Regions from separate parts of the Kitasatospora sp. NPDC004745 genome, predicted to be linked through region 3. Evidence: riboswitches for the same ligand, from Rfam matches in the RefSeq annotation. Region 3 holds a riboswitch; each other region holds the start of a gene.
What was found. Region 3 has a riboswitch for cyclic di-AMP ahead of ACFYUY_RS02450 (hypothetical protein). Riboswitches for the same ligand answer to the same signal wherever they lie in the genome.
Positions count from the first base shown of each region.

Region 1: it holds a riboswitch for cyclic di-AMP, as region 3 does, so the genes downstream of both, ACFYUY_RS03375 (transglycosylase family protein) here and ACFYUY_RS02450 (hypothetical protein) in region 3, are expected to answer to the same signal.
Region 2: it holds a riboswitch for cyclic di-AMP, as region 3 does, so the genes downstream of both, ACFYUY_RS37320 (M23 family metallopeptidase) here and ACFYUY_RS02450 (hypothetical protein) in region 3, are expected to answer to the same signal.
Region 4: it holds a riboswitch for cyclic di-AMP, as region 3 does, so the genes downstream of both, ACFYUY_RS25165 (peptidoglycan DD-metalloendopeptidase family protein) here and ACFYUY_RS02450 (hypothetical protein) in region 3, are expected to answer to the same signal.

Region 1 is NZ_JBIALK010000001.1:762,976-770,710, forward strand. Features, by position in the region: gene ACFYUY_RS03365 (LacI family DNA-binding transcriptional regulator) at 1-938, shown strand, start outside; gene ACFYUY_RS03370 (hypothetical protein) at 1,056-1,256, opposite strand; gene ACFYUY_RS03375 (transglycosylase family protein) at 1,553-2,839, opposite strand; cyclic di-AMP (ydaO/yuaA leader) riboswitch at 2,826-3,025, opposite strand; gene ACFYUY_RS03380 (hypothetical protein) at 3,422-4,363, opposite strand; gene ACFYUY_RS03385 (DUF397 domain-containing protein) at 4,934-5,197, shown strand; gene ACFYUY_RS03390 (ATP-binding protein) at 5,541-6,062, opposite strand; gene ACFYUY_RS03395 (helix-turn-helix transcriptional regulator) at 6,480-7,346, shown strand; gene ACFYUY_RS03400 (TetR/AcrR family transcriptional regulator) at 7,462-7,735, opposite strand, start outside.
Region 2 is NZ_JBIALK010000039.1:37,754-45,488, forward strand. Features, by position in the region: gene ACFYUY_RS37300 (SpoIIE family protein phosphatase) at 1-2,100, opposite strand, end outside; gene ACFYUY_RS37305 (TetR/AcrR family transcriptional regulator) at 2,295-2,864, opposite strand; gene ACFYUY_RS37310 (alpha/beta fold hydrolase) at 2,985-3,812, opposite strand; gene ACFYUY_RS37315 (YiaA/YiaB family inner membrane protein) at 3,936-4,226, opposite strand; cyclic di-AMP (ydaO/yuaA leader) riboswitch at 4,472-4,630, shown strand; gene ACFYUY_RS37320 (M23 family metallopeptidase) at 4,643-5,476, shown strand; gene ACFYUY_RS37325 (hypothetical protein) at 5,621-6,493, opposite strand; gene ACFYUY_RS37330 (GNAT family N-acetyltransferase) at 6,536-7,108, shown strand; gene ACFYUY_RS37335 (sensor domain-containing protein) at 7,245-7,735, shown strand, end outside.
Region 3 is NZ_JBIALK010000001.1:532,460-540,194, forward strand. Features, by position in the region: gene ACFYUY_RS02440 (alpha/beta hydrolase-fold protein) at 110-1,252, shown strand; gene ACFYUY_RS02445 (MoaF N-terminal domain-containing protein) at 1,378-1,707, opposite strand; cyclic di-AMP (ydaO/yuaA leader) riboswitch at 2,152-2,310, shown strand; gene ACFYUY_RS02450 (hypothetical protein) at 2,319-3,587, shown strand; gene ACFYUY_RS02455 (hypothetical protein) at 3,719-4,291, opposite strand; gene ACFYUY_RS02460 (IclR family transcriptional regulator) at 4,536-5,333, opposite strand; gene aceB (malate synthase A) at 5,522-7,174, shown strand; gene ACFYUY_RS02470 (gamma-glutamylcyclotransferase) at 7,320-7,721, shown strand.
Region 4 is NZ_JBIALK010000017.1:32,128-39,862, reverse strand. Features, by position in the region: gene ACFYUY_RS25180 (IclR family transcriptional regulator) at 1-243, shown strand, start outside; gene ACFYUY_RS25175 (RidA family protein) at 270-677, shown strand; gene ACFYUY_RS25170 (DUF2470 domain-containing protein) at 823-1,542, shown strand; gene ACFYUY_RS25165 (peptidoglycan DD-metalloendopeptidase family protein) at 1,908-2,909, opposite strand; cyclic di-AMP (ydaO/yuaA leader) riboswitch at 2,912-3,095, opposite strand; gene ACFYUY_RS25160 (MFS transporter) at 3,408-4,940, shown strand; gene purB (adenylosuccinate lyase) at 4,948-6,378, opposite strand; gene ACFYUY_RS25150 (MarR family winged helix-turn-helix transcriptional regulator) at 6,524-6,979, opposite strand; gene ACFYUY_RS25145 (DUF3037 domain-containing protein) at 7,121-7,537, opposite strand; gene ACFYUY_RS25140 (HipA family kinase) at 7,534-7,735, opposite strand, start outside.

The DNA of each region.
Region 1 (7,735 bases), 230 kb from region 3:
CGAACGTCTCGGCCGCCACCCGGCAGACCGTGCTGGCCGCGCTCGACGTGCTCGGTTACGAGCGGCCGACCCGGCTGCGCCAGCGCAGTGCGGGCCTGATCGGTCTGATCACGCCGGAGTTGAGCAACCCGATCTTCCCCGCGCTGGCCCAGGTGATCGAGCAGGTGCTCAGCCGGCACGGGTACACCCCGGTGCTGTGCACCCAGACGCCGGGCGGATCCACCGAGGACGAACTGGTGGAGATGCTGGTCGACCGGGGCGTGGCGGGCATCGTCTTCGTCTCCGGGCTGCACGCCGACTCCACCGCCGACCACGACCGGTACGCCCGGCTGGCCGGCCGCGGGGTGCCCTTCGTCCTGATCAACGGCTACAGCGAGCGGATCGCCGCCCCGTTCATCTCGCCGGACGACCGCGCCGCGATGTGGATGGCCGTCCAGCACCTGGCCGAACTCGGCCACGAGCGGATCGGGTTGGCCGTGGGGCAGCGCCGGTACGTGCCGGTGCTGCGCAAGATCGAGGGCTTCACGGCGGCGATGCGCGAGGTGCTCGGGCGCAGCGCGGAGGAGGCCGAGGACCTCGTCCACCACACCCTGTTCAGCGTCGAGGGCGGGCACGCGGCCGCCGGGGCGCTGCTCGACAAGGGCTGCACGGCGATCGTGTGCGGCAGCGACATGATGGCCCTCGGGGCGATCCGGGCGGTGCGCCAGCGCGGGCTGTCGGTGCCGCAGGACGTGTCGGTGGTCGGCTTCGACGACTCGCCGCTGATCGCCTTCACCGAGCCGCCGTTGACGACGATCCGCCAGCCGGTCGAGGCGATGGCCACGGCGGCGGTGGACGCGCTGCTGGAGGAGGTCGGCGGCAACGCGGCCCAGCGGGGGGAGTTCATGTTCCAGCCGGAGCTGGTCATGCGGGGCTCGACGGGGGCCTGCGCGCGCTGAGCGACGGGCCGTGGACGGCCGACGGGCCCCGGGGAGCGACCGCTCCCCGGGGCCCGTTTCGCATGGGTGCCGTGTGCCGTGTGCGGGGGTGGCGCGGACGGCGGCGGGTGGGGCGGGTCAGCCCTGCTGGTCGGTGGGGCGGCTGCGGGTGAGCCGCCGGTCGTCGGCGGGGTCGCCGGTCCGGGTCCCGGTGCGGCGGCCGCGGGCCAGGTAGTCCCGCAGGACCAGTTCGACGGCGTCCTGCGGGTTCTTGGTGCCGGAGAGTAGCATCGCGTCGATCGCGAGGTTGGCGTCGAGTGTGACGGTGACCTGGGCCATGGTGGCTCCTCCTCGGGTGCAGAGCAGCAGCATGCCCGGTGTGGCCGGCTTTGACCATGACCTTCGGCCGGCGGAGGGCGGGTACGCCGGAACCCCCGGGGGAGAGCGATCGGGCTCTCCCCCGGGGGTTCCGTGCGGCGGGCGACGGGGGCGGGTGACAGATGACAGGTTTCAGATGATGAAATCTGTCGGCTGAAATCTGAAATCTGAAATCTGTCAGCTGTTCGCCGTCAGCCGTCAGCCGTCAGCCGTCAGCCGTCGGCTGTGCCGTGCCGCCCGTGGCCCGCCGGTGTGCCTCAGACCCGGCCGGCGAAGTCCGGGGCCCAGTTGGCGACGGTCTGCTCGCGCACGCCCGAGCTCGGGTTGGCGGCCTCGACGTACTTGCCGCCGCCGACGTAGATCGCGACGTGGTAGACGCCGGAGTCCTGGCCGTTGTTGGACCAGAACAGCAGGTCGCCCGGCTGCAGGTTGTCCAGCGAGACGTGGGTGCTGGCGGCGGCCTGGTCCGCGGCCACGCGCGGGATGGAGACGCCCGCGGCGCGCAGCGCGGCCTGGGTCAGGCCGGAGCAGTCCCAGCCGCCGTTGCCGGTGCCGCCGTAGACGTAGGCCTGGCCGACCTTCGACTCGGCGAAGGAGACCGCGGCGGCCATGCTGCCGGTGGCGGCCTGGGCCGGGGCCTGGGCGGCCGGGGCCTGGGTCTGCGCGGCCGGCTTGGCGTTCACGGCACCGCCGTCGGTGGTCTGGCCGGACTTCTTCGAACGGTCGAACCAGCTGAAGTCCGAGCCGGACTTGGTCGCGGTGGCCGCCTGCCGGCCCTGGCCGGCGTCCTTGAAGGACAGGTGCTGGCCCGGGTAGATGGTGTTCGGGCCGTCGGTCAGGGTGCCGCGGTTGAGCTCGTAGAGCCGCTGCCAGCCGCCGTCGATGTTGTGCTTGTCGGCGATGGAGGACAGCCAGTCGCCGGCCACGACGGTGTAGTCGTCGCTCTCGGCCTGGGCGCCGCCCTGGGCCTGCTCCTGGTGCTTCTGGGTCCAGGTGCTCTTGGCGGAGTCGCCGGAGGTCTGCTCCTGGGCCGGCGCGGCCGGCTTGGCGGCCGGGGCGGGGGTCTGCGCGGGCTTGGCGGCCGGGGCGGGCTTGGCGGCCGTCGCACCGGCGGTGGAGCCCGCGGAGGTGTCGACGGCGGCCGGGGCGCCGCCCTTGGTCAGGCCGGCCTGGACCGAGCAGACCGGCCAGGCGCCGGGGCCCTGCGAGGCGAGGACCTTCTCGGCGACGGCGATCTGCTGGTCCTTGGTGGCCAGGTTCGCCTGCGGGGCGTACGCGGTGCCGCCGAAGGCGGCCCAGGTGCTGGAGGTGAACTGCAGGCCGCCGTAGAAGCCGTTGCCGGTGTTGATGCTCCAGTTGCCGCTGCTCTCGCACTGGGCGACCTTGTCCCAGGTCGCGACGGAGGCGGCGGAGGCGGTGCCGGTGGTGAGGCAGGGGATCGTGAGGCCGACGCCCGCGACGCCGATGGCGGCGATGACGCGGCGGGTGCGGCTGGACAGACGGGTGCCGTTGGTGGGCAGCATGAAGACGTGGTCCTCTCCCACGCCTGCGAGGTGAGCTGTCGGATTCGGGCTGGAGTTGCCCGGCCGCGCTGTGGACGCGGCTTCACCCCTAGCCCTGAACCGTTCCTGGGAACGGTCCGGGGCGACTTACCTGTGGGTCCCCCGCTCCTGCCGTGGTGCGTTTTCGCGCTTCCAGGGCACCCGACGGCAGGACTCGGCGTTGCGGATGAACTGGGTCCGTGTGGTCACGAACGGGGAGCACGTTAAGCAGACTTAAGTTCAAACCGCAAACACTGTGATGCACATCACGGTTTGGCGAGAATGATCGTTTCCGCTGTCCGTCATGATCCGAAATGATCGTTTTCCCGCAACGGCGCTACGGGTGCGCACAACTGGCCGCGCCTCAGGAAACGGCTGACGACGCGTCGGGGTGTGATCGGGTGCGTCCGCGATGCGGGAGGCGCGGCCGATTCCCGGCCGCCGGCCCGCGCCCCGGGCAGAACCGATCAAACATCAACAGAACGGACATCGCGCCTATTCACGCCTTAACTCCCGTACGGGGCAAGCCGGAAGGGCCCGGAACGAAGCCGTTCCGGGCCCTTCGGTGCGCGTGGTGTCCCGCTACTACTCCTCGGGCCCCCCGGCGGCGGCGTGGGCGCCGTGGGTGCCCTCAGCGGCCTCCGCGGCGGCCTCCGCCTCGGCCTGGGCCAGCTCCTCCGGGGAGGGCGCCGGCAGCGCGGCCAGGTAGGTCGAGGCGATCAGCTGGCCGACCGTCGGGTAGGCGCCCAGCGGAGCGGCGGACGGGCAGCCCGTCTCCTCGGCGGCCGTCGCGAGCAGCTCGGAGTCGGCCTCCGGGCCGATCACCAGCGGGGCCAGCGCGGGGCGCAGGGAGCCGGTCTCCTTGAGGTGGTTGACGGCCGCGGCCACCGAGCCGGGCACGTCGAGCGCGGCGGGGATGACCGGGACGGCCAGCCGGGCCGCCAGCAGTACGCCGGTGATGCCGGCCGCCGCGGCGGCCTCCTCGCCGCCGACGGTGGTCAGGACCACGCCGTCCGCGGCGGTCGCGATGGCGAACAGCCTGGCCCGGTCGGCGCGGGCCAGCCCGGCCTCGGACAGGCGCACGTGGACGGCCTCGGCGAGCAGCGGGTGCGGGCCGAGCACGTCGGTGACGGACGCGCCGTACTCCGCTGCGAGGGCGTGGAGTTCGGTCAGGAAGCCGTGCGGGCCGGGGACCAGCGGGACCACGACGGGCGCCGGCAGGCCGGCCTCGGCGGCCATGGCCAGGAGCTCGGCGACGGTGCGGTCCTCGCTGTCGTCGGCCTCGGTGTTCCCACCGGGGAGGTAGCCGACCGCGGTGCGGACGCCGGCCTGCTCGCTGCGGACGATCGACAGCAGTTCCTCGACGACCGAGCGGGACTCGGGCCCTGCGGTCGCGGGCACGGCCAGCACCAGGGCCGGGGCGCCGGTCGGAATCTCGGGGCGCTCGGGACGGCGGTGGCGCCCCCGCGCACGGGAGCCTGGAGTGCGGACGGGCAGTGGCGCGCCCGGGATGGCTGCGGTGCTCATGCCGGAGATCGTAGGACATCGGCCGGTCGGGCCTGCAGTCGGCTGCCGTTCGGGTTCCGCGCGGCCGCGGTGCGCGCGCGGTGCGCGACGTGTGCCGATCCGGGCGGATCCACAGCAATGCGGACATATCTCACCCAACCCCCGGAAGGGCTCCGGTGGTTGCCGTGACGTCCCGGACGGGGCTGCGCGTTGCACGTGCGGTGCGTGAGATGTCTCACAGCACGGAGGTGCTGTCCGATGCGTCTGACGGAGGGTCACAGGAGTGCGACTCCCGGCATTCGAAGATCAACATTCAGCGGGGGTCCGCTCACGGCCGGTTATCGGGACTTCGTCGATTCAGTCGGCTATGTCCGTTTACGTACCGTCAGGAAAAGGGTCCGTGAAGAGTTCGGGGCCGCCGGTGAAAAGCATCGTGCACCTGCAACGTCCCGTGCTGATGCACGTGCACTGCAGCTATCATCGCGTCAAGTGAGGCGTTGTTCCGGGCCGGTACGGGGCCGGTCCGTTCGTTCGGCGGGTGCCGGGGGCGCCGCGCTGGACGACCACTCCGGAGCTCTTCGGGAGATTTCTATGCACGACTCGCAGGACACGCACGGCTCGTACGACACCTACAACGGGATGGCGGCCGCCGACCTCAAGGGGGTGGTCTGGCAGAAGAGCCTGCACAGCAACTCCCAGGGGAACTGCGTCGAGTTCGCGGCCCTGCCGGGGGGCGATGTGGCGATGCGCAACTCGCGTTTCCCGGAAGGTCCGGCGCTCATCTACACCCGTGCCGAGATCGCCGCCCTGCTGCTGGGGGCCAAGGACGGGGAGTTCGACCACCTGGCGGTCTGACCGGCCGCCGCATCGCCATCGGGGGGCCGTCGTGGGTGCTGACACCACGACGGCCTTTGTCTTTTCCGGTGCGCTTTCCGGTAATGGCGCGGGGGTGCCCGCCCGGATTCCGCCGCGAGCGGTGTTCCACCGGAATTCCGCCGTGCCGCCGGCGCCGGAACACGCGGCCCGAACTGCACGGGAATGTGTCGCACGGCCTCTTCGGCGGATCGCCGCGGCCGATCGGCCCGCGGGGCGTGCCGGGGCCGGTAAGGAGGTCGCGCCCGGTTCGTCGCGCCGGTCCGCGCGGCCCGGGGTGCCGTCCTCCCGGTGCCGTCGGCGGCCGGCCGCGCGCCGCCCGGCCCTAGGCCGAGCGCCGGTGCCGTCCACCGAGTTCGGAGCCGACGAGCGGCTCCGCCTCGAACAGGGCCCAGACGACCTTGCCGCTGCCCAGCGGGTGCCAGCCCCAGGACTGGCTGAACGACTCCACCAGGTGGAGTCCGCGGCCGGACTCGGCGACGAAGTCCGCCTCGCGGGCGACCGGGCCGATGCTGCTCGGGTCGCTCACCGCACAGACCACCTGGGGGGAGCGGTGGACGAGGCTTATTCGGATCGGCAGCCGGCCGTCCGCGGTGGGCTGTGTGGGAAAGTCGTACTCGCCCGGGGCGCCGCCCGTCGGGTCGGGCCGTGCGCCGACCGCATGCCGCAGCGCGTTGGTCACCAGTTCCGAGGCCACCAGTGCGACGTCGTCGAACAGCTCCATCAGGCCCCAGCGCTGAAGCGAGGTTCTGGCGAAGTCGCGTGCGGTTCTGACGGCTTCGAAGCGAGGAGCGAGCGTACAGGTGACCACATGGGGGTCAACCGCCAAAGCCGTACCGGTGCTCATGAAGAGCTCCTCCCATAAGGGGGCGGACACGGCTGGACCCGCCGGGGTCATGCCGGTCACCTCCGACTCGCTCGGCCGCTCGGCCGCCCCCTCGACCAGGCGCGCGCGCACTCGAACGCCCGGTGGCGCGGGGACGCTGCCGAGTCGGTGCACGGAGTCGCGCGTGGGGTCGACGCGGAGCCCGCGGGATTGCCAGGGATGTGCAGGTGCACGTGCACCATGGTGGTGTGCGCTCACTGCAGATGCAAGAGTCGATTCACGTGCAGTCGCACTATTGGCATATGCAAGCGCCGTCTGCACGTGCATCCTGGTACGTGGAGTGCGGAACTGATAGGAACATCCGTCAGTATCGGCACCGTGAGCGCTCAACTGATGGCAGACTGTGCGCTGTTTGCCCTAGGTGGAGGTTTCGACCGCATGACCACAGTTCAGCCGGGCGGCGGCTCGATGGTCCGCCGGATCCTCCTCGGCTCCCAGTTGCGCCGACTGCGCGAGACGCGCGGCATCACGCGCGAGGATGCCGGCTACGCGATCCGCGCCTCCGAGTCCAAGATCAGTCGGATGGAACTCGGCCGCGTCAGCTTCAAGGAGCGCGACGTCGCCGACCTGCTCAGCCTGTACGGGGTGGACGACGGCATCGAGCGGGAGGCCCTGCTCGGCCTGGTCCGCGAGGCGAACAAGTCCGGTTGGTGGCACAGCTTCAACGACGTGCTGCCGGGATGGTTCCAGACCTACGTCGGCCTGGAGGAGGCCGCCCAGCTGATCCGCACCTACGAGGTGCAGTTCATCCCCGGACTGCTGCAGTCCGAGGAGTACGCACGGGCGGTTTTCGGCCAGAGTCGGCCGGTCATCAGCGAGGAGGAGGTCGAGCGGCGGGTCAGCCTCCGCCTGCGCCGCCAGAAGCTGCTGACCGAGGGCGCCAATCCGCGCCTGTGGGCGGTGATCGACGAGGCCGCCCTGCGCCGTCCGGTCGGCGGGCCCAAGGTGATGCGCGGTCAGGTGCAGTACCTGATCGACGTCGCCGAGCAGGCCAACGTCGTCATCCAGGTCATGCCCTTCCGCTTCGGTGCGCACGCGGGCGAGTCCGGGGCGTTCACGATCCTGCGCTTCCCGGAGCAGGACCTCGCGGACGTGGTCTACCTGGAGCAGCTCACCAGTGCGCTGTACCTGGACAAGCGGGACGACGTCGACGCCTACATCCAGGTCATGGAGCGGCTCTGCGTGGACAGCCTCACGCCCGAGCGCACCATAGACCTGCTGGCCTCGATCCTGAAGGAGCGCTGAGCCGCCGCCCGGCGGGGCCGCCCGACGGCCCGTCCGTGACCGGTGCTCCGCGCTCCGCCCCCGCCCCGGTTCCAGCCCCCGTCCGGCCCCGTGCCGTCGAGCCGCCCTCCCGCCGTCAACCGCGGGCCGGCGGCCGTTCGCGTTCCGGCGGCGCCGCCTGCGGGGGGCGGCCCAGCTCCCAGGGCAGTTCGTAGCGGCGGAACAGGTCGGCCCGGATCGGCGCGAGCGGGAGCTCGGCGCCCGGCAGCAGCACGCCTATGCAGCCGCCCATCAGCGCGCTGCGCAGGACGGCGTGTTCGGCGGTCGGATCGGGGGCGCCCCAGTCCGCGAGCAGGCCCTGCAGGATCGCGCCGAGCTGCTGCTGCTCCGGATCCTGGACGAAGGCCCCG
Region 2 (7,735 bases), on a different contig from region 3:
CGTCTCGCCGACCGCCAGCCGGCCGACCGTGAGCGGGTACGGCTGCCCCGGGTCCACGCCCAGCGGCGGCCCGCCCGGCACGTCCAGCTCGACGGCCCGGGCGTCCGCGACCCGGACCGGCGGCGGGTGCCCGGCCCGGGCGGCGGTCAGCGCCCCGTCGGCCGGGTCCAGGGTCAGGTAGAGGCAGGTCGCGAACAGGTCGGTGTCCAGCTCGGCCAGCAGCCGGCTGGTCCGGGCCAGCGTGGCGGCCGGGTCGTGCCCGTCCGTCGCGTACGCGCGCAGACCGCTGCGCAGCTGGCCCATCACCGCCGTCGCCTCGGCGTTGTGGCCCTGGACGTCGCCGATCACCAGCCCGATCCGGCCGTCCGGCAGCCGGAGCAGGTCGTACCAGTCGCCGCCGATCTGCATGCCCTCGGTGCTCGGCAGGTAGCGGGCGGCACTGGCGATCCCGGGCAGCCGGGGCAGCGTGCGCGGGAGCATCGCGCGCTGCAGCTCGGTGGCCCGGTGGTGGTGGGTGTCGTACAGCCGGGCCCGCTCCAGGGACTGCGCCAGGATCCCGGCGAAGGCCGAGTACAGGGTGCGGTCCTCCCGGCTGAAGGCGCGCTCGGTGGCGAAGGTGATCAGGCAGGAGCCCACCTGCCGCCCGGAGGCGATCAGCGGCAGCACCGCCCAGGCGGCCGGGGTCAGCGGGCCGCGCTGGCCGCGGGCCGTGCCGGGTTCGCTGAACAGCGGGGCGGAGCGGGTCAGGGCGTGCTGCATCACGCCCTCGGAGAGGTCCGCGAGCCGGGTCAGTTCGGTGCGGCGCGGGCCCCCGTACACGGTGTGCGAGACGGGCAGCAGCCGGCCCTCGTCCACCAGGTCCAGCACGATGCTGGCGGCGCCGAAGGCCGGTCGGGCGACGTCGGTGACGGTGGTGGTGACGTCCCGGACGGTCACCGCCCGGGACAGGGCGCGGGTGAGTGCCAGCAGCAGGGCGGTCCGGGCGGTGGCCGGGGCGTCGCGCCGGGCCGTGTCGGGCGCGGCGCCGGCGGGCGCGGCGCCGGCGGGCGCGGCGCCGGCGCGGGCGGTGGGCGAGCCGGGGCCGGCGGGAGCACCCGCGGGCTCCTCCGGGCGCTCCCGCCCGGGCCTGCGGCCGTGCTCGCGGTCGGCGAACAGCCCGGCGATCCGGACGGGGCGGCCGTGGACGTCCAGCATCACCTCGCCGGTCTCCTCGATGCTGGCCGCCCGGCCGCCCCCGCGCAGCACCCGGTACGCGATCCGGTACCGCCCGCCGGTGGCGAGCGCCTCGGCGACCGCCGCCTGGACGTCCGGCAGGTCCTCGGGGTGGACGATCCGGTCCAGTTCCGGGGCGGCGCCGTCCGGGGCGGCCGGCTGGCCGGTGATCCGGAACGCCTCGGCGTCCCAGTAGCTCTCCCCGGTGACGAGGTCGCGTTCGAAGGCGCCGTGCCCGGCGGCCCGGACGGCCAGCGACAGCATCGGGTGGGCCAGGCCGGCGGGCCGGCCGGAGTCCTCGGGGGCCGGCGCGGGGCCCTGCGGGCGCCGGGCGTCCGCGTGGTCGAGCAGGTGGGACAGCCGGTGGGCGCAGGCGTCGCCGATGGTCTCCAGGACGTCCAGGTCGCGGCGGGGGACGGTGCCCCGGTGGGCCAGCGCCAGGGCGAGCACGCCGACCGGCCGCTCGTCGACGATCATCGGCAGGGTGATCACGGCGACCATCCCGGTACCCATGCCGGCGTTCCGGTTCGGGTAGTCGACGCTGGTGTGCTCGGGGGTGAGCAGGTAGGGGCGGCGCAGCCGCAGCGCCATCGCGGCGGGGAGGTCGCCGGCCGGGTCGACGGTGCTGTACCGCTCGTGGGCCCAGTCCGGCAGGCCGTGCGAGGCCGTCAGCCGGAGCATTCCGGCCGGGTCCAGCAGGTAGAGCGCGGAACCCTCGCCGGTGATCCAGCCGGGGCCCTCGGCGAGGACGGTGCCGAGCAGCTCGGCGGCGGTGGTGCAGGAGAGCAGTAAGCGCACGCAGCGCATGGCGCTGCGGCCGCCCGGACTGCTGGGCTGCGTCCGGCTGTCGTCCTCGGACGGGGGGAGCCACGGCGAGGTCAGGTCCATCGGATACCCGGCCTTTCCGTTCCGAGGAGGGTGGTGGGTGCCCTTTGGGTGCCCGGAGGGGCACTTAATTCTTAATACCTTATTTCTCAAGTGGGTGCTGAAGCGGGTGAACGGCGCCCCCGCAGCCCCACCGGCGCCGGTGCTCCCGCCCTCCCCGCCGCGGGCCCGGGCCGGTCGGCGCCCCGGCGGCGGGCTCAGGCCGAGGGCCAGGAGCGCAGGCCGGTGGTGAGGGTGCTGATCAGCCGGTCGTGGGTGGTGGTGAGGTCCTCGGCGAGCTGGAAGGCGCCGGCGATGGAGAGCGAGGCGAAGCCGTGGGCGACGGAGCGGACGGTGCGCGCCGCGTGGATCACCTCCGGGCCGTCGAGGCCGTACTCCCGGAGGACGGCGATGATCACGCCCACCAGCCGGGCCGCCGCGCGGGAGAGGTCGTCGTCGGGCTGCGGGGCCTGGGGCAGCGCGGCGTAGCGGTGCGGGTGCTCGGCGGCGTACGCGTGGTAGGCGCGCAGGACGGCGGCGACGGCGTCGTCCCCGCTGCGGCCGACGGCGGCCTCGGCCAGCCGGTCCGCGAGCTCCTCGGTGACCCGGACGGCGAGCAGCCGGCGCAGCTCGGCGAGCCCGCCGCTGACGTGCTTGTAGAGCGAGGGGGTGGCGACCCCGGCCCGGGCCGCGACGGCGGCCAGGGTGAGGGCTTCGGGGCCCTGTTCGTCGATGAGGGCGAGGGCGTGGCCGACGACCTGGTCGGGGGTCAGTCCTACTCGGGGCATGGTGCGGTCTCTCCGTGGACGGGCGGACGGGCGGGCGGGCGGTGCGGACGACCGGGGCGGGCCCGGGCGCGGCGGGGCGGACCGGGCTCGGGCGAGCGGGCCCGCGGCCGGGGCCGGGCGTCAGGCGAGCTCGGCGAGGAAGGGCAGCAGGGCGCCGGCGGTGGCCTCCGGGGCGTCGGCCATCGGGTAGTGGCCGGATCCCTCGATCATGACCTTCCGGGCGCCGAGCGCCGCGGTCTGCCGGTCGGCGACGGCCTCCGGGTCGGGGAAGTCGGGGTCCTTGCCGCCCATGACGACGAGCGCGGGGCAGCGGACGGCGGCGGTCCAGCCGATCGGCGCGGAGTCGCCGGAGACGTGTCCGCGGGTGGCCGTCCGGCGGCCCGGGGTGCGCATGGCGGCGACGAGTCCGTCGACGTAGGCGTCGAAGTCGGCGGGCCTGGCACCGGGGAAGGCGAGCTTGCGGTGGTAGAAGCCCCAGAAGGCCGGCCAGTGGACGATCAGGGCGCCCATCGCGCGGACGACGCCGCGCATGAGGGCGTTGGCCGGGGGGTTCTCGACGAAGGCGTCGATCAGGGCGATCCCGGCGACCCGCTGCGGGGCGTCACCGGCGACCTTGACGACGGTCGCGCCGGTGTAGGAGTTGCCGACGAGCACGGCGCGTTCGATGCCGAGGTGGTTCAGCAGGGCCAGGACGTCGGTGGCGATGGCGGCGGGGGAGTAGTCGTCCCAGACGATCGAGGACTCGCCGAAGCCGCGCAGGTCCATGGTGATGACGCGGTGGCCGGCGGCGGTCAGCAGCGGGTGCAGGTGCCGGTAGGCGGCGCGGGTGTCGAGCATCCCGGGGAGCAGGACGACGGGGGCGCCGTCGCCCTGCCGGGTGTCGTCGTAGGCGAGGCGCCCGCCGGGGACGTCGAGGTACTGGGTGCTGGTGGCGCTGGTGGCGTTCATGGTGGGCCTCCTGGGACCGCCGCTGCGGGTCGTCGGCGTCTGCCGATAGCCATAAAGCTAAGGCTAATAGCCTTAGCCGTCAAGCCCTCGGCGCCGTCCGCCCCGGGGTCGCCCGGTGCCCGCTCAGACCCCGTCGACCTTGAACGGGTCGTGCTCGCTGAGCAGCTTCTCCAGCCGGGCCTGGTCCACCCGGGTGACGATCTCGTTGGTCTCCTGCCGGTCCCGGACCACCTTGGCGAGCGTGAAGGACGAGGTGACGGTGTAGAGGAGCCCGATCGCCAGGAAGGCGCGGGTCCAGCCGCCGACCGGCAGGTAGGCGATCCCGACGGCGAGGGCTCCGCCGGACAGCGCGAAGGAGAGCACGGCCTGGATGTAGTACGCGGCCGTGGTGCGGGACTGCATCGGTGCGTTCATGGCGTCAGGATGCGGCGGGGTGATCGGTCCGCACATGAGTAGGCGTACTCAGATGGGGGGTCGTTCGCTGACGTTCGATCACGTCGAGCGGCTCAATGCCGGTCAACGGGGACAAAACCCGCCATCACCTACCAGAGCGCCCTGGTCATCTCCGGTCGTCCCGGGCGGACGGCTTGGAATCGGGGCGCCCTAGGATTAACGTTTGATAACGCAGCGCGGTCGTCAACGCCGTACCCAGACGGCACCGTGCGCCGTCGCCTAATCCCGCCGGCCGGCCTCCGGGCAGGCCAGGGAGCCGGGGAACCACGTTCCTTGGGGTGAATCGGCGGGGCCCAGGCCCGGCCGTAGGAGACCTTCCTGCTCCGAACCCGTCAGCTAACCCGGTAGGCGCGAAGGAAGGAAAGGAGCGCGCCTCCGTGGCGTCGACGCACACCCCGGCACACCCGGCCGGCCCCGCAGCCGGTACCCGGCTCCTCGACCACCCCGGCATGGTCGACCTGGAGCACCCCGCCCCGGAAGCCGACGCCAACCGGCACCGGATGCCGCGTCAGACCCGCGGAGCCTCCCCGCTGCTCGGCGTCACCGCCGTCGCGGCCACCCTGGGCGCCACCGGCTTCGCCTCCGCCACCCCGGCCGCCGCGCCCGCCGTCGAGGCCCCCGACGAGACCCCGGTCGCCCTCTCCGCCGACCCCGGGCTCGCGCTCGCCGCCCGGATCCAGCAGCAGGCCGACAGCCAGCGCACCGCCGCCGAGGAGGGCGCCCGCGTCCAGGCCGCCAAGGAGGCCGAGGCCAAGGCCGCCGCCAAGGAGGCCGAGGCCAAGCGGGCCGCCGAGGAGGCCGAGCGGGCCAAGGCCGCCGCCCTCACCCTGCCGGTGAAGGACTACAACCTCTCCGCCCACTACGGCCAGAGCGCCCGCTACTGGGCCCACCTGCACACCGGTCTGGACTTCGCCGCCGACACCGGGACCCCGGTCTTCGCGGTCGGCCAGGGCACCATCACCTCGGCCGGCTGGTCCGGTTCGTACGGCTACCGGATCGTCGAGACCCTGCCCGACGGCACCGAGATCTGGTACTGCCACCTCTCCTCGATCATCAAGGGCTCCGGCAAGGTCACCTCCGGCCAGCAGATCGGCAAGGTCGGCGCCACCGGCAACGTCACCGGCCCCCACCTGCACCTGGAGGTCCGCCCCGGCGGCGGCGCCCCGGTCGACCCGGAGACCTGGCTGGAGCAGCGCGGCCTCACCCCCTGAGCCGGCGCCCCCGCCGGCACCCACCGGCACCCACCGGCCCCCGCCGGCCCCCGCCGACCGCGGCGGGCCGCGGCGGACCCGAACGGACCGGAGCCCCGGCCGCACGCGTGCGGCCGGGGCTCCGGCACGTCGCCCCGCGGGCGGCTACTCCTGCGGCAGCCCCGCCAGGTAGGCGTCGATCTCCTCCTGCCCCGGCTCCGGTGCGAGGTCCGGGAACTCCTCCAGCAGCAGCCGCGCCAGCCCCGGGACGGTCCACTCGCCGCACAGGTCGAGCGCGGCCTGCGCCGCAGCCTCCTCGAACTCCCCGAAGCCCCCGGACAGTTCGTCCGGCATCGGCCGGCCCGCGGCGGTCAGCTCCGCCAGGTTGCGGTAGCTGCGCCGCATCAGCCCCTGCTCCAGCAGCCGGCGCGCGCCGTCCGTCGCCATGCCGACCGAAAGCACCCGGGCCGGCCCCCAGCCCTGCTCGTCCAGCTCGTCCAGCCAGCCGGTCGGGACCAGCGCGGCGATCGCCGCCAGCCGCTCCTCCTCCGCCAGCTCCCGGAAGCCGTCCAGCCAGGCCCGCACCGCCGCCGGGTCCGCGACGTCCACCTCGTACGCGTGCAGCAGCAGCGCGTACAGCCGGGGCCAGGTCACCAGGTCGGCCCGGCGCAGCAGCCCGGCCGCGACCTCGCCCTGCCACTCGGCCTCGGCGTGCAGCCGCTCCTGCCGCTTGGCGTTCAGCCGCCGGGCCGCCCGCTGGTGGTCCACCAGCAGCTCGACCGAGGCGCCGTACGCCAGCGGGTCCGTCTCCGGCCCGGGCTGGACGTAGAGGTGGAGACGCTCGTAGAGCAGGTGCTCCACCGCGTTCGAGGTCAGCTCGGGCCAGCCGTCGTGCATCCTGCCCCCGCCCAGCTCCAGCAGGGCCAGGACGGCTCGCAGCGGCCCCTCGGCCACCGGGGCGCGGCCCTCCGCCGCCGCCCAGGCGAGCAGGTCGGCGGCCCTGGTGCGCGGGGCGAGCCGCAGGTCTTCGTCGTTCATAGCCCGAACGGTAACCGCTGGCCGGGGGTAGGGTCGCCAGCCATGGTCCCCGTACGACTCACCGGCTCCCGACTGGCCATCCGCGAGTACCACCACACCCCCGGGGACGTGGACGCGCTGCACGCGCTGTTCGGCGACCCGGAGGTCACCCGGTACCTCCCGTTCGACCCCTGGGACCGCGAGACCTGCGCCGACCAGATCGAGCTCTACCTGGAGGAGGCGCTCGCGCGGGAACGGCGGACGTACCAGCTCGCCGTCACCCGGCGCGAGGACGCCGAGGACCCGGCGGACGCCACCCCGATCGCCCACGCCTCCCTGACCCTCGGCACCGGCCGCTGCGCCGAGCTCGGCTACGCGGTCGGCCGCGGGGCCCGCGGACGCGGTCACGCGGGCGAGATCGTCGGCCTGCTCTGCGGGCTGGCCTTCGGCGTCCTCGGCCTGCGCCGCCTCACCGCCCGGGTCGACGTGGACAACCGGGCCTCCGCCGCGGTGCTCACCCGGCTCGGGTTCCGGGCGCAGGGGCCGGTTCGGCACGACCCGCCCGGGGCCGGCGTCCGGTCCGGCGCGCACCGGTACGCGCTGACCACCGGGGAGTGGGCCGGCCCGGCCGGGTGACCCGCCCGGTTGAGCGCGCTCCCGGACCGGGGGTTAACCCCACCCCCGATCCGCCGGGTCCCCGGATCGTTCCGCACCGCCCGCTCGACCAGACTGGCCGGGTCAGCAACCGAGAACGAGGGACCGAGGCCGGGACATGAGCAGCAGCCGAAGCATGCAGGAGCGCGACTGGGACGTCCTCGGCGGTTACGGCGACGACCCGTACCGCACCCCCGCCCGCTCCAGCCGGCCCGGGTCGGTGCCGTCCTTCTGGCGGGCGCCGTTCGCCGGGCAGTACTACCGCGAGATCGGCTACGCGCTCACCGGCCTGCCGGTGGCCGTCGTCGGCTTCTCCCTCGTGATCACCCTGTTCTGCCTGGGGCTCGGCACCTTCGTCACCGTCCTCGGCCTGCCCGTGCTGGCCGGCCTGACCACCGCCGCCCGGGGCCTGGGCCGGACGGAGCGGGCCCGCGCCCGCGGCATGCTGGGCCTGGACGTCCCCGAGCCGGAGCCGGTGCGCCAGGTCCGTCCGGGCACCTGGGGCGCGATCACCGCGCGGCTGGCCGACCCGGCCGGCTGGAAGGCCGCGCTCCACCAGGTGGTGATGTTCCCGTGGGCGGTCTTCAGCTTCACCATGACGACGACGTT
Region 3 (7,735 bases):
GCCGGACGCTAGGGTTGATCCTCGCGCCCCGGCGGGGGGAACCGGGGTGACCTCCTCGGATGTCCCCAGCGGAGGGGACTGGAGTTCGAGGCGTGGGAGCAAGCAGGACATGGGTCTGACGAGCCACAAGGTGTTGGCGCTGACCGTATTGATCGCCGTCGTGATGATGGCCGGCACGGTCTGGCTCTGGCCCAGACTCGCGAGAGCGACCTGGCAGGCGGTCCTGGGGAGGATCGGCGCACTGCTCGCGACCCAGCTCGCGGTGCTCGCCGCGCTCGGCCTGGTGGCCAACAACTACTTCGCTTTCTACAGCAGTTGGGACGACCTGCTGGGCACCGGCGACACCGGACCGGTGGTCATTCACAACAAGGCGGACGCCTCCGGGCGCCTGCTCGTGGAGACGATCGGCCACGCCTCCGTCAAGGGCGGCGGCGCGATGGGCCGCGAGCCCGCCCAGTCGGGGGAGATCCGCAAGGTGCGGATCGACGGCGCGGTCAGCCGCCTCTCCACCGAGGGCTACGTCTACCTGCCGCCGCAGTACTTCCAGCCGGAGTACGCGCAGAAGCAGTTCCCGGCGGTGATCGTGAGCACCGGGTTCCCGGGGATCGCCGAGAACCTGATCACGCGCTTCAACTACCCCGGCGCGGCGCTCAAGCTGCTCCAGGAGGGCCGGATGCAGCCGACCGTCATGGTCCTGGTGCGCCCCTCGCCCGCCCTGCCGCAGGACACCGAGTGCGAGGACATCCCGGGCGGCGCGCAGTCCGACACGTACTTCACCAAGGACGTCCCCTCGGCGATCCAGGCGAGCTACCGGGTCTCCGCGGACCCACAGGCCTGGGCCTTCATGGGCAACTCCACCGGTGGCTACTGCGCGCTCAAGCTGGCCATGCGCCACCCCGACGTCTTCCCGACGGCCGTCGCGCTCTCCGCCTACTACGACGCGGCGGACGACCCGACCACGGGGGACCTGTTCGGCGGCAGCAGCCAGCGCCGCAACGAGGCGAACCTGTTGTGGCGGCTGAAGAACCTGCCGCAGCCGAAGGTGTCCGTGCTCCTCGCCGGCACCAAGAAGGGCGACGGCGACTACCGGCGCGAGACCGAGGCCTTCGTCGACGCGGTGAAGGACCCGATGAAGGTGTCCTACAGCATGCTGGAGAACGGCGGCCACAACTTCGAGACGTGGAGCGCGCTGCTGCCCTCCTCGCTCGAGTGGCTGTCCCAGCACCTCAAGGTGCCCAACCAGACCGTCTGAGCCCCGGTCCGACCGGCCCAGGCCCGAGCCCGGCCCAGGCCCGACCGACCCCTGACCGCAACGGCTCCGGACCGCAACGGCCCCGGACCGCAGCGGCCCCCGGCCGGACCGCCCGGACCGATCGGTCAGGCCACCCGCTCCAGGGTCCCGGTGTGCAGCTCGCCCACCCGGCCGCCCTCGCCCTCGAATGTCCAGAAGGCGCGGACCGTCAGCCTGCCGAGGTCCATCACGTGGCTGACGGTGATCCCGCTCTGCTCCGTCCAGCTGACGAAGTAGATCTCCGGCGCCACCTCGGCGACGTGCAGCCGCACGTCCTCCCACTGGCCCGCGGACTCGCCGAGGCCCTCCCAGCGCAGCCGCGTGCCGTCGGCCGAGTAGGCGTTGCGGAAGGCCGCGCCGTTGTCGGCCCGGAAGAGGTAGGTGCGGCCGGCGAAGGCGGGCAGGGGCGCGGTCATGGTGGGGCGGTACCTCGTTCCCGGTGGGGTGCGCACGGGTGGTCCGTGGGGTCTTGTGCACTGCGGAAGATGTCGGACCTCCAATTTATCCGACCGGGCGAGCCCGGCGGGTGCAGTTGTGCCGGGCGCGGCCGGGGGAGTCGGCCGCGCCGGAGGGCGCACCGGGCGGGCGCCCGCCGGACGTCCCTCGGCGGCACCGGCGAGCCGTCCTCCGGTCGCCGGGCGCCGGCGGCGCAGGCCGGGAGTCGAATGGACGCCCGGCTCGGCCGAGGGGATGATCAACTCGACCGCCACGCAGCGTCGTTGATCGACACCACTGTGAGCTGCGCGACAACCCGCCCGGCAGAGTTGTCCGTTCACGGACGGTCTGCCTAGCCTGCAACGGCCGTCCGCCACGCGGACCCCGCCGCCGGGACGCCGAGTCCCGTCCACCCGCCGGCGGGCAACCGAGGACCACAGTGGACGGGAGCGGGGGAACCAAGGTCAGCGCCCGGCCCGCACGCTCTCCCGCGTGCGGGTCGCGGCTAGGGGTGAAGCCGCTCCCACCGGCGGCCGGGCAACTGCAGCCCGAACCCGACAGCTCACCTCGCAGGCGTCGCAGAGGACACCCCATGCACCAGCCTGCCCTCCGGCGCCGCACGCCGCGCCACGCCCGCCCGGCCCACCGGGGCCGCTTCGCCGCCCTCGCCGCCACCGGGGCGGTCGCCGTCAGCGGTGCCGGTCTGCTGGGCCTCCCGGCGACCGTCGCCGCCCACGCCGCCACCACCCCGACCGTCACCCAGGACCGGCTGGCCCCCGCGACGATGGTCGCCAACAAGGCCGCCACCGCCTCGCTGACCGTCCACTCCTCGGCCTGCGTCACCGCGAAGACGGTGGGTGTGGGCGTGCGCGACGCGCGCGGCACCAACCTGGACTTCCCCGGCAACCTCTCCAACGTGCAGATCTGCCCGAGCGGGCTGTCCTTCACCAGCGGTGCCCGCGCGCTGCCGGCCGGGACGTACAGCCAGTTCGGCTTCTGGCAGGACCTCGGCGGCGCCTGGCACAACCTGCCCTCGCAGCAGCTGGTGGTCTCCGGCACGGCGACCCCGACCCCGGCTCCCACCGCGACCCCCACCGCCACCCCGACGCCGTCCCCCACCAGCACCCCCGGTGCCACGGCGAGCCCCTCGGCGGGCACCCCGGCCTCCCCGGTCGCGGGCAAGGCGCTGACCTGGTCCGACGAGTTCAACAGCTCGATCACCTGGGGCTCGCGCTGGGTCGGTGACAAGAGCACCGCCTACAGGTACGGGAACCACAACCCGGACGACAACAAGCTCGACCTGCTGAACAAGAACAACGTCAGCGTCGCCAACGGGGTCGCCACCTTCACGGCCGCGCCGAGCGGCACCACCCTGGAGAACGGCAAGCAGGCCTGGAACGCGGGCTTCCTGACCACCGAGGGCTCCAGCGAGGGCTTCCAGGTCAAGACCGGCGACTACGCCGAGACCCGGGTCAAGCTGCCGTCCGGTTCCGGTGCCTGGCCGGCCCTGTGGACCTGGAAGAACGGCAACGGGGAGATCGACTCCTTCGAGTACCACCCCGACAACCCGAACCTGCTGGAGCTGACCAACCACGTCAACCCCGGCAACGCCAAGTACTACACCGACGCCGGTGCCGTCGCGAAGGACCAGTGGGTGACGATCGGCACCTACTACGGCGCCAACTCGGTCGACTGGTACGTCAACGGCGTCAAGGTCTTCTCGGACGGCAAGGGCGTCGGCGCCAACTGGTCGGCGTACCTGATCCTCAACCTCTCGGTGTGCGCGGGGCAGTACCACCCGGCGCCGCAGGGGACCACGCCGCTCAGCATGGCCGCGGACTACGTCCGGGTCTACCGCTGACGCGTGAGCCGTCGGGCCCAGCCGCTCGGGCCCGACGGCTCACGTGATCACCGCCGGCAGCCCGTTCCCGGCTGCTGACGCCCGAGCGCCCGGGGCCGACCACTCGGCCCCGGGCGCTCGGGCGTACCGGCTCAGTCGTTGGTCGTCTCGACCACCCTGATCTCGAACGGCTTCCGGTTGTTGGTCTCGTCCTTGTCGTCCGCGCCGCGCACCGCGACCCAGCCGCCCTGGAGGGTGCCGAGCGGGAGGTCGGGGGAGAGACGGACCGGGACGAGCGCGGTCGCGCTGCGCCCCGACTTCAGCCCCGCGGGGAAGACGCAGCGCACCCGGTGGCCGTTCTGGAACACCTCGCAGTCCTCGGGGAAGAACGGCTCCTCGGGGGTGACCCCCTCCGGCAGGGTGACCACGACGGTGAACGGCGAGGCGGTGGTGTCGGGGCCGCCGTTCCCGACGAATGCGTGGATCGTCGTGCTGCCACCGGGCGGAGCGGGGTCCGGGTCGATCCGGACCACCTCCAGGTCGGAGTTCGAGGGCTTGACCAGGGCCGCGCCGACGTCCACCACCGGCCGCGGCTCGGGGCGGCGCAGCGCCCAGGACGGCCCGGCGGCCAGCACCGCCACCGCGCAACCCGCCGCCACCACGGCGACCAGCCCGGCCCCACCGACCCCGCCGGATCCCCGACGCCCCGTGCTCCTGCGTTCCATCGCGACTCACCCGTGCCCTTGCGCTCCGGCGGCCCGCGCCGTCGCGCGCCGCGCCCGCACCCAGGGTGGCGGGGCGGCCGCCGGGGGCCCGGACAACCCGCCAGCCGTTCGCCTGGACGGGCGCACCGGTGCACCGGAAGTCGGCCCGTCGGACCTCCGGCGCACCGGGGTGCCGTCCGGCCTGCGGCGCACCAGGGGTCCGTCCGCCCGGCCTCCGGCGCGCCGGGCGGGGCACATGGTCCGGTCAGGGAGCCAGGACCTGCCCCAGCCGGGCCGCGATGTGGTGCATCACCGGGACGAGCGCGGAGGCGCCGGCCTGCTCCTCCAGCGCGCGGATCCGGGCCTCGGGGCCGGAGACGGAGAGCGCGGTGGGCGTGGGCGCGCCCGGTACGGCGAGCGCGATGCAGCGCACGCCGATCTCCTGCTCCTGGTCGTCGACCACGTAGCCGCGCTCGCGCGCCTCGGCGAGCTGCTCCAGCAGCTCCTGCGGGTCGGTGACGGTGTACTCGGTGTGCGCGGGCAGCGGGTTGGGGCCGAGCACCGCGCGCGCCTCCTCCTCGGGCAGCTGGGCGAGCAACGCCTTGCCGACGCCGGTGCAGTGCGGCTGCACCCGCCGGCCGACCTCGGTGAACATCCGCATCGATCGCCGCGACTGCACCTGCCCGACGTAGACCACCTCGCCGCCCTCCAGCACCGCCAGGTTGGCGGTCTCGCCGGTGGCCTCCATGAGTTCGGCCAGGTAGGGGCGGGCCCAGCTGCCGAGCAGGCGGCCGGCCGTCTCGCCGAGGCGGATCAGCCGGGGGCCGAGGGTGTAGCGGCGCGTGGTGTCCTGGCGCACATAGCCCTGCTGGACGAGGGTACGAACCAGGCGGTGGATGGTCGGCATCGGCAGGCCGGAGCTGGTGGAGAGCTCGCTGAGCGTGGCGACACCGCCGGAGTCGGCCAGCGCCTCCAGGAGCTGGAAGGCGCGCTCGACGGACTGCACGCCGCCGCTCGCGCGGTCGGTGCCCGTCGTCGATGCTGTGTCGGGGGTCGCAACCACCGGCGTTCCCTTCGCTGTCGGGGAGGAGTAGAGTCCCGGCGATCACATCAACAAACCGTTGAAATTCTGTATCGCGGAAACTAGTCTCCACCTTACAGAATCGAACCCGCCGACAGGTGGGTTCCGATCAAGGAAGTTCCCACCGGAGCTCCCTTCGCCAGGCTCAACCGCTTAGGAGTGTCCTGCCCATGGCTACAGATCAGGGACCCGTCGGCGCCTCTCCCGCCGCTCCGGTCGTCACTGTCGCCGGTCCGCGCGTCCACCGGGCGGAGGAGGTGCTCACCCCGGAGGCCGTCGCCTTCGTCGTGGGCCTCCACCGCACGTTCGAGGCGCGCCGACAGGAACTCCTGGCCCGACGGAAGACGCGCCGGGCGGAGATCGCGCAGGCCGGCACGCTGGACTTCCTCCCCGAGACCGCCGACGTCCGGGCCGGCGACTGGAAGGTCGCCGAGGCGCCCCGCGCCCTCCAGGACCGCCGGGTCGAGATCACCGGCCCCACCGACCGCAAGATGGTCATCAACGCCCTCAACTCCGGGGCGCGGATCTGGCTCGCCGACTTCGAGGACGCCACCTCCCCGACCTGGGAGAACGTGGTCAGCGGCCAGATCAACCTGATCGACGCCTTCGAGGGCCGCATCGACTTCACCACCCCGGCCGGCAAGTCCTACGCGCTCAAGCCCGCCGCGGAACTCGCCACCGTCGTGGTCCGCCCGCGCGGCTGGCACCTCGACGAGACGCACCTCCTCGTCGACGGCACCCCGGTGGCCGGCGCCTTCCTCGACTTCGGCCTGTACTTCTTCCACAACGCCGCGCGGCTGATCGCCAAGGGCGCCGAGGACCCGAACTCCGGCCCGTACTTCTACCTGCCGAAGACCGAGAGCCACCTCGAGGCCCGGCTCTGGAACGACGTCTTCACCCACGCCCAGGAGCGGCTCGGCATCCCGCACGGCACCATCCGGGCCACCGTCCTGATCGAGACCATCACCGCCGCGTTCGAGATGGACGAGATCCTCCACGAACTGCGCGACCACGCCGCCGGCCTCAACGCCGGACGCTGGGACTACCTGTTCTCGATCGTCAAGAACTTCCGCGACGCCGGCGAGCACTACATCCTGCCGGACCGCAACACCGTCACCATGGCCTCGCCGTTCATGGCCGCCTACACCCGGCTGCTGGTGCAGACCTGCCACCGCCGCGGCGCCCACGCGATCGGCGGCATGGCCGCGTTCATCCCCAGCCGCAAGGACCCCGAGGTCAACGCCGCCGCCCTGGAGAAGGTCAAGGCGGACAAGGACCGTGAGGCCGGCAACGGGTTCGACGGCTCCTGGGTCGCCCACCCCGACCTGGTGCCGGTCGCCCGCGCCTGCTTCGACGCGGTGCTCGGCGAGCGTCCCAACCAGAAGGACGACCCCGGCCCGGCCGAGCCCGTCACCGCCGCCCAGCTGCTCGACATTGCCGGCGCCGGCGGCACCTGCACCCGTGCCGGCCTGCACAACGCCGTCCAGGTCGGCGTCCGCTACATCGAGGCCTGGCTGCGCGGCCTCGGCGCGGTCGGCATCTTCAACATGATGGAGGACGCGGCCACCGCCGAGATCTCCCGCTCGCAGATCTGGCAGTGGATCCACAACGGCGTCGTCCTGACCGACACCGGCGAGAAGGCCACCGCAGAGCTGGTCCGCACCCTGGTCGCCACCGAGCTGGCCGAGCTCCGGGCCGAACTGGGCGAGGACGCCTACGCCGGCGGCCGCTGGCGCGAGGCCGCCCAGCTCTTCGAACAGGTCGCCCTGGCCGAGGAGTTCGCGGACTTCCTGACCCTCCCCGCGCTCCCCCTGCTGGGCTGAGCCTCAATCTATCCGCCGACGCCACCGCTGCCGCCTGCCAGGCTGTAGCAGTCCCGCCGGCCCATTGCTCCGTTCCGTACGGCGACGAATCCACCTGTCCTCTCGTCGTCGTACGGGACGGCCCTTCCCGGTGAGGAGTTCACCCGTGGCACGCATCTTCTTCAACGGCCAGGCCATGGTCGGCGGCCCCTTCCACGCCAAGGTCGCCGACGCGCTGGTCGGCCCGGCCCGTACGGCCCCCGGCTACCGGTTCTTCGCCATCGACGTCGACGGGGAGAAGGACGTCTGCCCCGGCCTGCTGGCCGACTCCGGCGTCGACAGCGCGATCGTGGGCGAGCTGTACGACATCTCCCTGGACCACCTGCGCGACGTCATCCTCCCCGGCGAGCCGCGCGAGCTGGAGCTCGGCGTGATCAAGTTGGAGGACGGCTCCGCGTGCCTGTCCATGCTGCTCGCCCGCGGTGAGCTGGAGCGGGGCGTCCACCGCGAGATCACCCACCACGGCGGCTGGCGGGCCTACCTCGCCACGCTGGGCCGCACGGCCTGAGGCGAGGCGTCCGA
Region 4 (7,735 bases), on a different contig from region 3:
CTGCTCGCCGAGCTGGAGCGGGTGGCCGCCCAGGGCTGGGCGCAGGACCACGCCGAACACGAGGCGTTCATCAACTGCGTGGCGGCGCCGATCCGGGACGTCACCGGCCGGGTCGTCGCCGCCGCGTCCATCTCCGTCCCGGACGTCGTGCTGCCCTACGAGCAGGTGCTGGACCTCCTCCCGCAGCTGCTCGCCACCGCCCGCGCCGTCTCGGCCGACTGCGGCCGCCCGGACCGTACCTGACCGACCGCCAGAACACGAGGAAGCCGATGACCGACAAGACCGAGATCCGCACCGACGGCGCCCCCGCGCCCGCCTGGACGTTCTCCCAGGGCGTCCGCAAGGGCCCGATCCTCCAGGTCTCCGGCCAGGGCCCGCAGGACCCGGCGACCGGCGAGTACCTGTACCGCGGCGACGTGCGGGCCCAGACCCGGCGCACGCTGGAGAACGTCAAGGCGATCGTCGAGGCCGGTGGCGCGACCATCGAGGACGTGGTGATGTTCCGGGTCTACCTCACGCAGCGGGCCGACTTCCCGCTGATGAACGAGGTCTACGCGGAGTTCATCGAGGAGAACGTGAAGCCCGGCGGGGTGAAGCCCTGCCGGACGACGGTCTTCGTCGAGCTGCCGCAGGAGCCGATGCTGGTCGAGATCGACGCCCAGGCCGTGATCGGCTGAGCGCCGCCGCCCGGACGGAAGGGCCCGGACGCCCCGCGCGTCCGGGCCCTTCCGCGCACCGCTCGGACGGCGCGGACGGGGCGGCACTTGCCACACCCTCCCACGGTGATTAGGTTAGGCTCACCTAACCAACTGGAGGTCCGTCATGAGTCTGCCCACCGACGACGCCCCGGTGCCCGAGCCCACCACCGCCGAACGGGTCCACAGCCTCCTCGCCGCGACCTCCTCGCTCACCGTCCGCGCCCTCGGCGAGCACCACGACCTGGACACCCCGGTCTCCGTCCACGGCTCCCGGCTGCGCCTGCGCGCCCCGCTCGGCTCCCCGCTCTCCACCGCCGCCGCGCGCGAGACCGACGGCCTCGCGGTCGTGCTCGACGTCACCGACGTCTCCCCCGTCGCCGTCCGCGACCGGATCCGCGCCCGCCTCACCCTGGCCGGCCGGCTGCACCTGGCCCACCTCGCCGACGACGGCATCAGCGTCCACCTGCGCGTGGACGTCGCCCACGCCGTCCTGTCCACCCCGTACGGCACCGGCGCCCTCACCGCCGCCGACCTCGCCCACGCCGCGCCCGACCCGCTGGCCCGGTACGAGGCCGCACTGCTCACCCACCTCGCCGACGACCACGCGGACGCCGTCGCCGTCCTCACCCGGCTGCTCGACCCGGCGCTGCTCGCCGGGCGGCCGGACGTCCGGCCGCTCGCCCTGGACCGGCACGGCCTGGTGCTGCGCCTGGACCACCCGCACGGCCACCGCGACGTCCGCCTGGTCTTCCCCGAACCCGTCGCCGACACCGAGGAGTTCGGCCAGCGGGTGCACGAGCTGCTGAACGCCGCGGAGCAGGGCCTGCCCGTCCACCGGCTCTGAACCCGCAGCCCGGCGAACGGCACCCGGCGAACGGCACCCGACAGGCGGCAGGCGGCGGACGCCCCCGGGGCCGACGTCACACCCCCGGCGCCGTCCGCCCGTTGCGCGCGCCGGCGCCGGAAGCGGAGACGCACCGGGAACGCCCCCGGGAACGGCGGCGGAAACGGCAGCGGCCGGCCCGGCTCGCGAGGGAGGTCTCGCGAGCCGGGCCGGCCTGGGCGTGTCCCGCGCCCATGTCCGCCGTTGCGGCGATCACCCGGTCGAGCGGTCACCCGACATGACCATCCCGGAGGATCGTTTCGCCCCGCATCAGCGGTAGTCCCGAAGGGCCCGTCCGGCGGGACCGGGCCCTCGACCCGTCAGGGTCAGAGAGCGACGCCGTGCGCCCGCAGGTAGGCGACCGGGTCGATGTCCGAGCCGTACTCGGAGCCGGTGCGGATCTCGAAGTGCAGGTGCGGGCCGGTCACGTTGCCGGTCGCACCGGAGAGGCCGATCTGCTGGCCGACGGTGACGGCCTGACCGATCGACACGCCGATCGAGGAGAGGTGCGCGTACTCGGCGTAGTGGCCGTCGGCGAGCTTGATCTCGACCTCGTTGCCGTAGGCGCCACCGTTGCCGGCCTTCACCACGACGCCGTTGGCGACGGCGCGCAGCGGGGTGCCGGTGGAGGCGACGAAGTCCTGGCCGGTGTGGTGGCCGGAGGCCCACATCGAACCGGCCACGCCGTAGGCGGTGCCCAGCTTCGGGTTGGCCAGCGGGGCGACGAAGCCCGAGGTGCTGGCGGCGGCCGGGGCGGCGGTGACGGCGGCGGCCGGCTTCGGGGCCGCGGTCTGCACCTGGGTCTGGACCGGGGCGGACGGCTTGGCGGCCTCGGTCTTGGCCTGCACCTGGGCCTTCGGCTTGGCCGGGGCGGCGGGCTTGGCCGGGGCGGCCGGGGCGGCGGGCTTCGCCGGGGCGGCGTCCGCGGACGGCGCGGCGTGGCCGGCGATCGAGAGGTGCTGACCCGGGAAGATCAGGTTCGGGTTGCCGCCGACGACCGAGCGGTTGTGCTCGTACAGCGCCTGCCAGCCACCGTCGACGTGCTTGGCGTCGGCGATCTTCGACAGGGTGTCACCGCTGACGACGCGGTAGCTCTCGGCCTGGGCCGGGGCGGTGACGGGAGCGGCGGCCGGGGCGGCCGGCTTGGCGTCGACGCTGGTGGCGCCGGTCCAGGTGGAGCTCTGCGCGGCCGGGGCGGCCGGGGCGGTGTGCGCCTGGGCGCTCACGGCGGCCACGAGCGGAAGGGCGAAGGAGACCCCGGTGACCGCGGTGGCGATGCCGATGCGGGCGGCGCGGGGCAGGGCGATACGACGAGCCTGAGCAGGCATGGAAGTTTCCTCTCCGACGCCTGCGAGGTGAGCTGTCGGGTTCGGGCTGGAGTTGCCCGGCCGCATGCGCGGCTTCACCCCAAGCCGGCCCTGGGATCCGGTACGCGAAGCGCGTGCCGATCCCGGTCCGGCGACTTACCTGTGGGTCCCCCGCTCCTGCCGTACAGAGTTCAGTTCGAACCACCGGGCAGCGGCAGGATTCGGCGTTCCACCCGGCGGATCCGTCCGGACTGGCCGGGCGGTCGCTGAACTAAAACCCATCCGTCCGGGTGAAGCAATGTCGATCTCTTGAACGGACAACCATCCCCGCCGGGGCCGTGACACTCCGAATGATCGGCTGCACCGTGCGTGCACAATCCATTCACCCGGCGCCACTGATCCACGACGCTGCGCCGATCCCGCCACCGCTGCGCGACCGTTCGCTCACGCACCGCACACCGTCGACACACCCCCCGGTGACCCTTGTCACGCGGGCCCCGCGGGGCGCAGGATCGGGCCGTGGCCACCTCCGCGGCCGGCACCCTGCGCCTGGGCACCGCGCAGGGACGCTGGGTACTCCTGGCAACCGTGCTCGGCTCCAGCATGGCGATGCTCGACGGCACCGTGGTGAACGTCGCGCTGCCCCGGATCGGCACCGACCTCGGTGCCTCCCTCGCCTCCCTGCAATGGACCCTGAACGCCTATCTGCTGACGCTCGCCGGGCTGATCCTGCTCGGCGGCGCGCTCGGCGACCGGTACGGCCGGCGCCGGGTGTTCCTGATCGGGGTGGTCTGGTTCGCCGCCGCCTCGGCGGCCTGCGCCGCCGCCCCCACCATCCAGGTGCTGGTCGCGGCCCGCGCCGTGCAGGGCATCGGCGGCGCGCTGCTCACCCCCGGTTCGCTCGCCATGCTGCAGGCCGTCTTCCACCCGGAGGACCGCTCGGCGGCGGTCGGCCTGTGGTCGGGGCTCGGCGGCGTGTCGGCGGCGGTCGGCCCGTTCCTCGGCGGCTGGCTGGTGGACGGCCCCGGCTGGCGGTGGATCTTCCTGCTCAACCTGCCGCTGGCGGCCGCCGTCGTCGCGGTCGGCGCCCGGCACGTCCCGGAGAGCCGGGACGAGAGCGCCACCGGTCGCTTCGACGTCCTCGGTGCGCTGCTCGCCGCGCTCGCCCTCGGTGCGCTCACCTACGCGTTGACCGCCGCCGGGGAGGGCCTCTCCCCCGCGGTCTGGTTCGCCGGAGCGGTCGGGCTGGTGCTCGGCGCGGCCTTCCTCACGGTCGAACGCCGCGCCGCCGAGCCGATGCTGCCGCTCGGCCTCTTCTCCTCCCGGCTGTTCACCGCCGTGAACCTGGTCACCCTGTGCGTCTACGCGGCGTTCAGCGGGGTGTTCTTCCTGCTGGTCGTGCAGCTGCAGATCGTCTCGGGCTTCTCCCCGCTGGTCTCCGGCCTCGCCCTGGTCCCGATCACCGTGCTGATGCTCACGTTCTCGGCGCGCGCCGGGCGGCTGGGCAAGCGGATCGGCCCGCGGATCCCGCTGACCGTCGGGCCGCTGTTGTGCGCCGCCGGGGTGCTGCTGATGCTGCGCATCGGCGCCGGCTCCACCTACTGGGCCGACGTGCTGCCGGCCGTGACGGTGATGGGCTGCGGGATGACCCTGCTGGTGGCGCCGCTGACCGCGACGGTGCTGGCCGCGGTCGAGGTGCGGCACGCGGGCATCGCCAGCGGCGTCAACAACGCCGCCGCCCGCGCGGCCGGTCTGCTCGCGGTCGCCGCCCTGCCGGCGCTCGCCGGGCTCAGCGGCGACGCCTACCGGGTGCCGTCCGCGGTGGACTCCGCCTTCCACACCGCGATGCTGATCTGTGCCGGTCTGCTCTGCGCCGGTGGGCTGACCGCCCTCGCCACCGTCCGCGGAAACGTGCTCGCGCCGGAGGACCACCCCGTCGCCGAGCCGGACTGCGCGTGGACCTGCGGCACCACCCCGCCGCTCGACCCGGGCCACGTGCACACGGACGAGGGCCCCGCCACCGGAACGGCGGCGGGGCCCTCAGCGGGCTGAGGCGACGTCAGAGGATGTCGCCCGGCGCGTACTTGGCGGCCTCCGGGTAGGCGGCGGCGACGGCCTCCACCTGGCGGACGACCTCGGCGACCTGGGCACCGGCCGCACCGGTGAAGGAGAGCCGGTCGGCCAGCAGGGCGTCCAGCGCGGCCCGGTCCAGCGGGATCCGCTCGTCGGCGGCCAGGCGGTCCAGCAGCTCGTTCTCCCGGGCGCCGGCACGCATCGCCAGCGCGGAGGCGACGGCGTGCTCCTTGATGACCTCGTGCCCGGTCTCCCGGCCGACGCCCGCCCGCACCGCACCCATCAGCACCTTGGTGGTGGCGAGGAACGGCAGGTAGCGGTCCAGCTCGGTCTCGATCACGGCGGGGAAGGCGCCGAACTCGTCGAGGACGGTCAGGAAGGTCTCCAGCAGGCCGTCGAAGGCGAAGAACGCGTCCGGCAGCGCGACCCGGCGCACCACGGAGCAGGAGACGTCGCCCTCGTTCCACTGGTCGCCGGCCAGCTCGCCGGTCATCGAGGCGTAGCCGCGCAGGATGACCGCGAGGCCGTTGACCCGCTCGCAGGAACGGGTGTTCATCTTGTGCGGCATCGCCGAGGAGCCGACCTGGCCCTCCTTGAAGCCCTCCGTGACCAGCTCGTGGCCGGCCATCAGACGGATGGTCTTGGCCAGGCTGGACGGCGCGGCGGCCAGCTGGACGAGGGCGGTGAGCACCTCGAAGTCCAGCGAGCGCGGGTAGACCTGGCCGACGCTGGTCAGCACGTTCTCGAAGCCAAGGTGGCCGGCGACCCGCTGCTCCAGCTCGGCCAGCTTCGCGGTGTCGCCGCCGAGCAGGTCCAGCATGTCCTGGGCGGTGCCGACCGGGCCCTTGATCCCGCGCAGCGGGTAGCGGGCGATCAGCTCCTCCAGGCGGCGGAAGGCGACCAGCAGCTCGTCGGCGATCGAGGCGAAGCGCTTGCCCAGGGTGGTGGCCTGCGCGGCCACGTTGTGCGAGCGGCCGGCCATGACCAGCTCGGAGTGCTCGGCGGCCAGGCGGGCCAGCCGGACCAGCACGGCCACCGTGCGGTCGCGCACGTGCTCCAGCGACTGGCGGACCTGCAGCTGCTCGACGTTCTCGGTCAGGTCCCGGGACGTCATGCCCTTGTGGATCTGCTCGTGGCCGGCGAGCTCGCTGAACTCCTCGATCCGGGCCTTCACGTCGTGGCGGGTGATCCGCTCACGGGCGGCGATCGAGCCGAGGTCGACCTGGTCGATCACCCGCTCGTAGTCGGCGACGGCGTTCGCCGGCACCTCGACACCGAGGTCCTGCTGGGCCTTCAGGACGGCGAGCCACAGGTGGCGCTCGAGGACCACCTTGTGCTCGGGGGACCACAGCTGGGCCAGGGTCGCCGAGGCGTACCGGGAGGCCAGGACATTGGGGATCTGGGGCTTCGCGCTCACGCTTCGCAAGCCTAACAGCCGAGGTCAGCCGGAACGCCGCCGGATCCGCGGCCGCGCCCCACCCGCCCGCGGCGCCCGAGCCTCAGTGCCCGGGTCCCGACGCCCGGGCCTCATGCCCGGGCCGCTACGCCCGGGCTGCGGCGTCCTAGGCCCCGGTGCCCGACCGCCCGGCCAGCACCGGCAGGACCTGCCCGCAGATCGAGTGCAGCGCGATCCGCTGCTCGTCGGTCATCGCCTCGAAGGCCTGGTGGGTGCGGGCCATCTCGCCGCGGATCCGGGTGAGGATCTCCCGACCCTCGTCCGTGATCACGACGATCTTCACCCTGCGGTCACCGGCCGCCGCCTCGCGGTGGGCGAGGCCCAGCGACTCCAGCCGGTCCACGATCCCGGTGACGTTCGACGCGTCGCAGCCCAGCCGACCGGCCAGCGCCCGCATCGGCACCGGCTCCTGCACCGAGCCCAGCGCCTTGGCCTGGGACGAGGAGAGCCCGTGCCGGGCGGCGGCGGCCGCGAAGTCCTGGAAGTACGCCGCGCCGACGGCGGCCAGCGCCTCCATCAACTCGGCGTTGGTCGGTACGGTCGTCGTCGCTGTCGAACCCATGGGACCAGCGTACGGCGGAGTGCTTCACCAACTCAAGCTTTGACCACGGCAACCGTCACCGGGGAGGCGGAACCGTCACCGCGGAGGACCGGGAGGACCGCGGAAGGCCGCGGACGACCGGGGAGGGCGGAGGACCGGACCTCAGAGGACCAGCTGGTCGAAGAGCCGCCGCAGCTCCGCCTCCGGGTCCGCGGTCAGCCCGGTGTGCACCGGCCCCGGCTGGACGACCGCGCTGCGCGGCGCGGTCAGCCAGCGGAACCGCTGCCCGGGGCTGTCCCCCTCCGCCGGACCGGCCTGCGGGCCGCCCGCACACACCGCCTCGATGCCGTGCAGCGCCCGCCGCACGCCCTGCACGTCCGCCACCGGGTCCAGCGCCAGCAGCCGGGCCTGGTCCAGGTGCGTGCGCGCGGCGAGGTGGGCGTTCTGCCGGCAGTACAGCAGCACCCCCACGTTGACGCACTCGCCGCGCTCGACCCGCGGCACCGCCCGGATCACGGCGTACTCGTAGTCGTGCAGCTCCACGGCCGCCGACGGCACGGACGTCCTCGGCTCGGTCATGCGGGCACCTCCGGCAGCCAGTCGCGCGGACCGGCCAGGCGCCCGGTCAGCTGGTCGCGGTACGCGGCGCGCACCGCCTCGGGTGAGTCGAAGCCCGGTTCGTCCAGCAGCCAGACGTCCGGGATCTGCGCCACCGCCCCCTCGACCGCCGCCTCGGCGAGCGGGGCGAGCGCCTCGTCGGCGGCCGCCAGGTCCGGC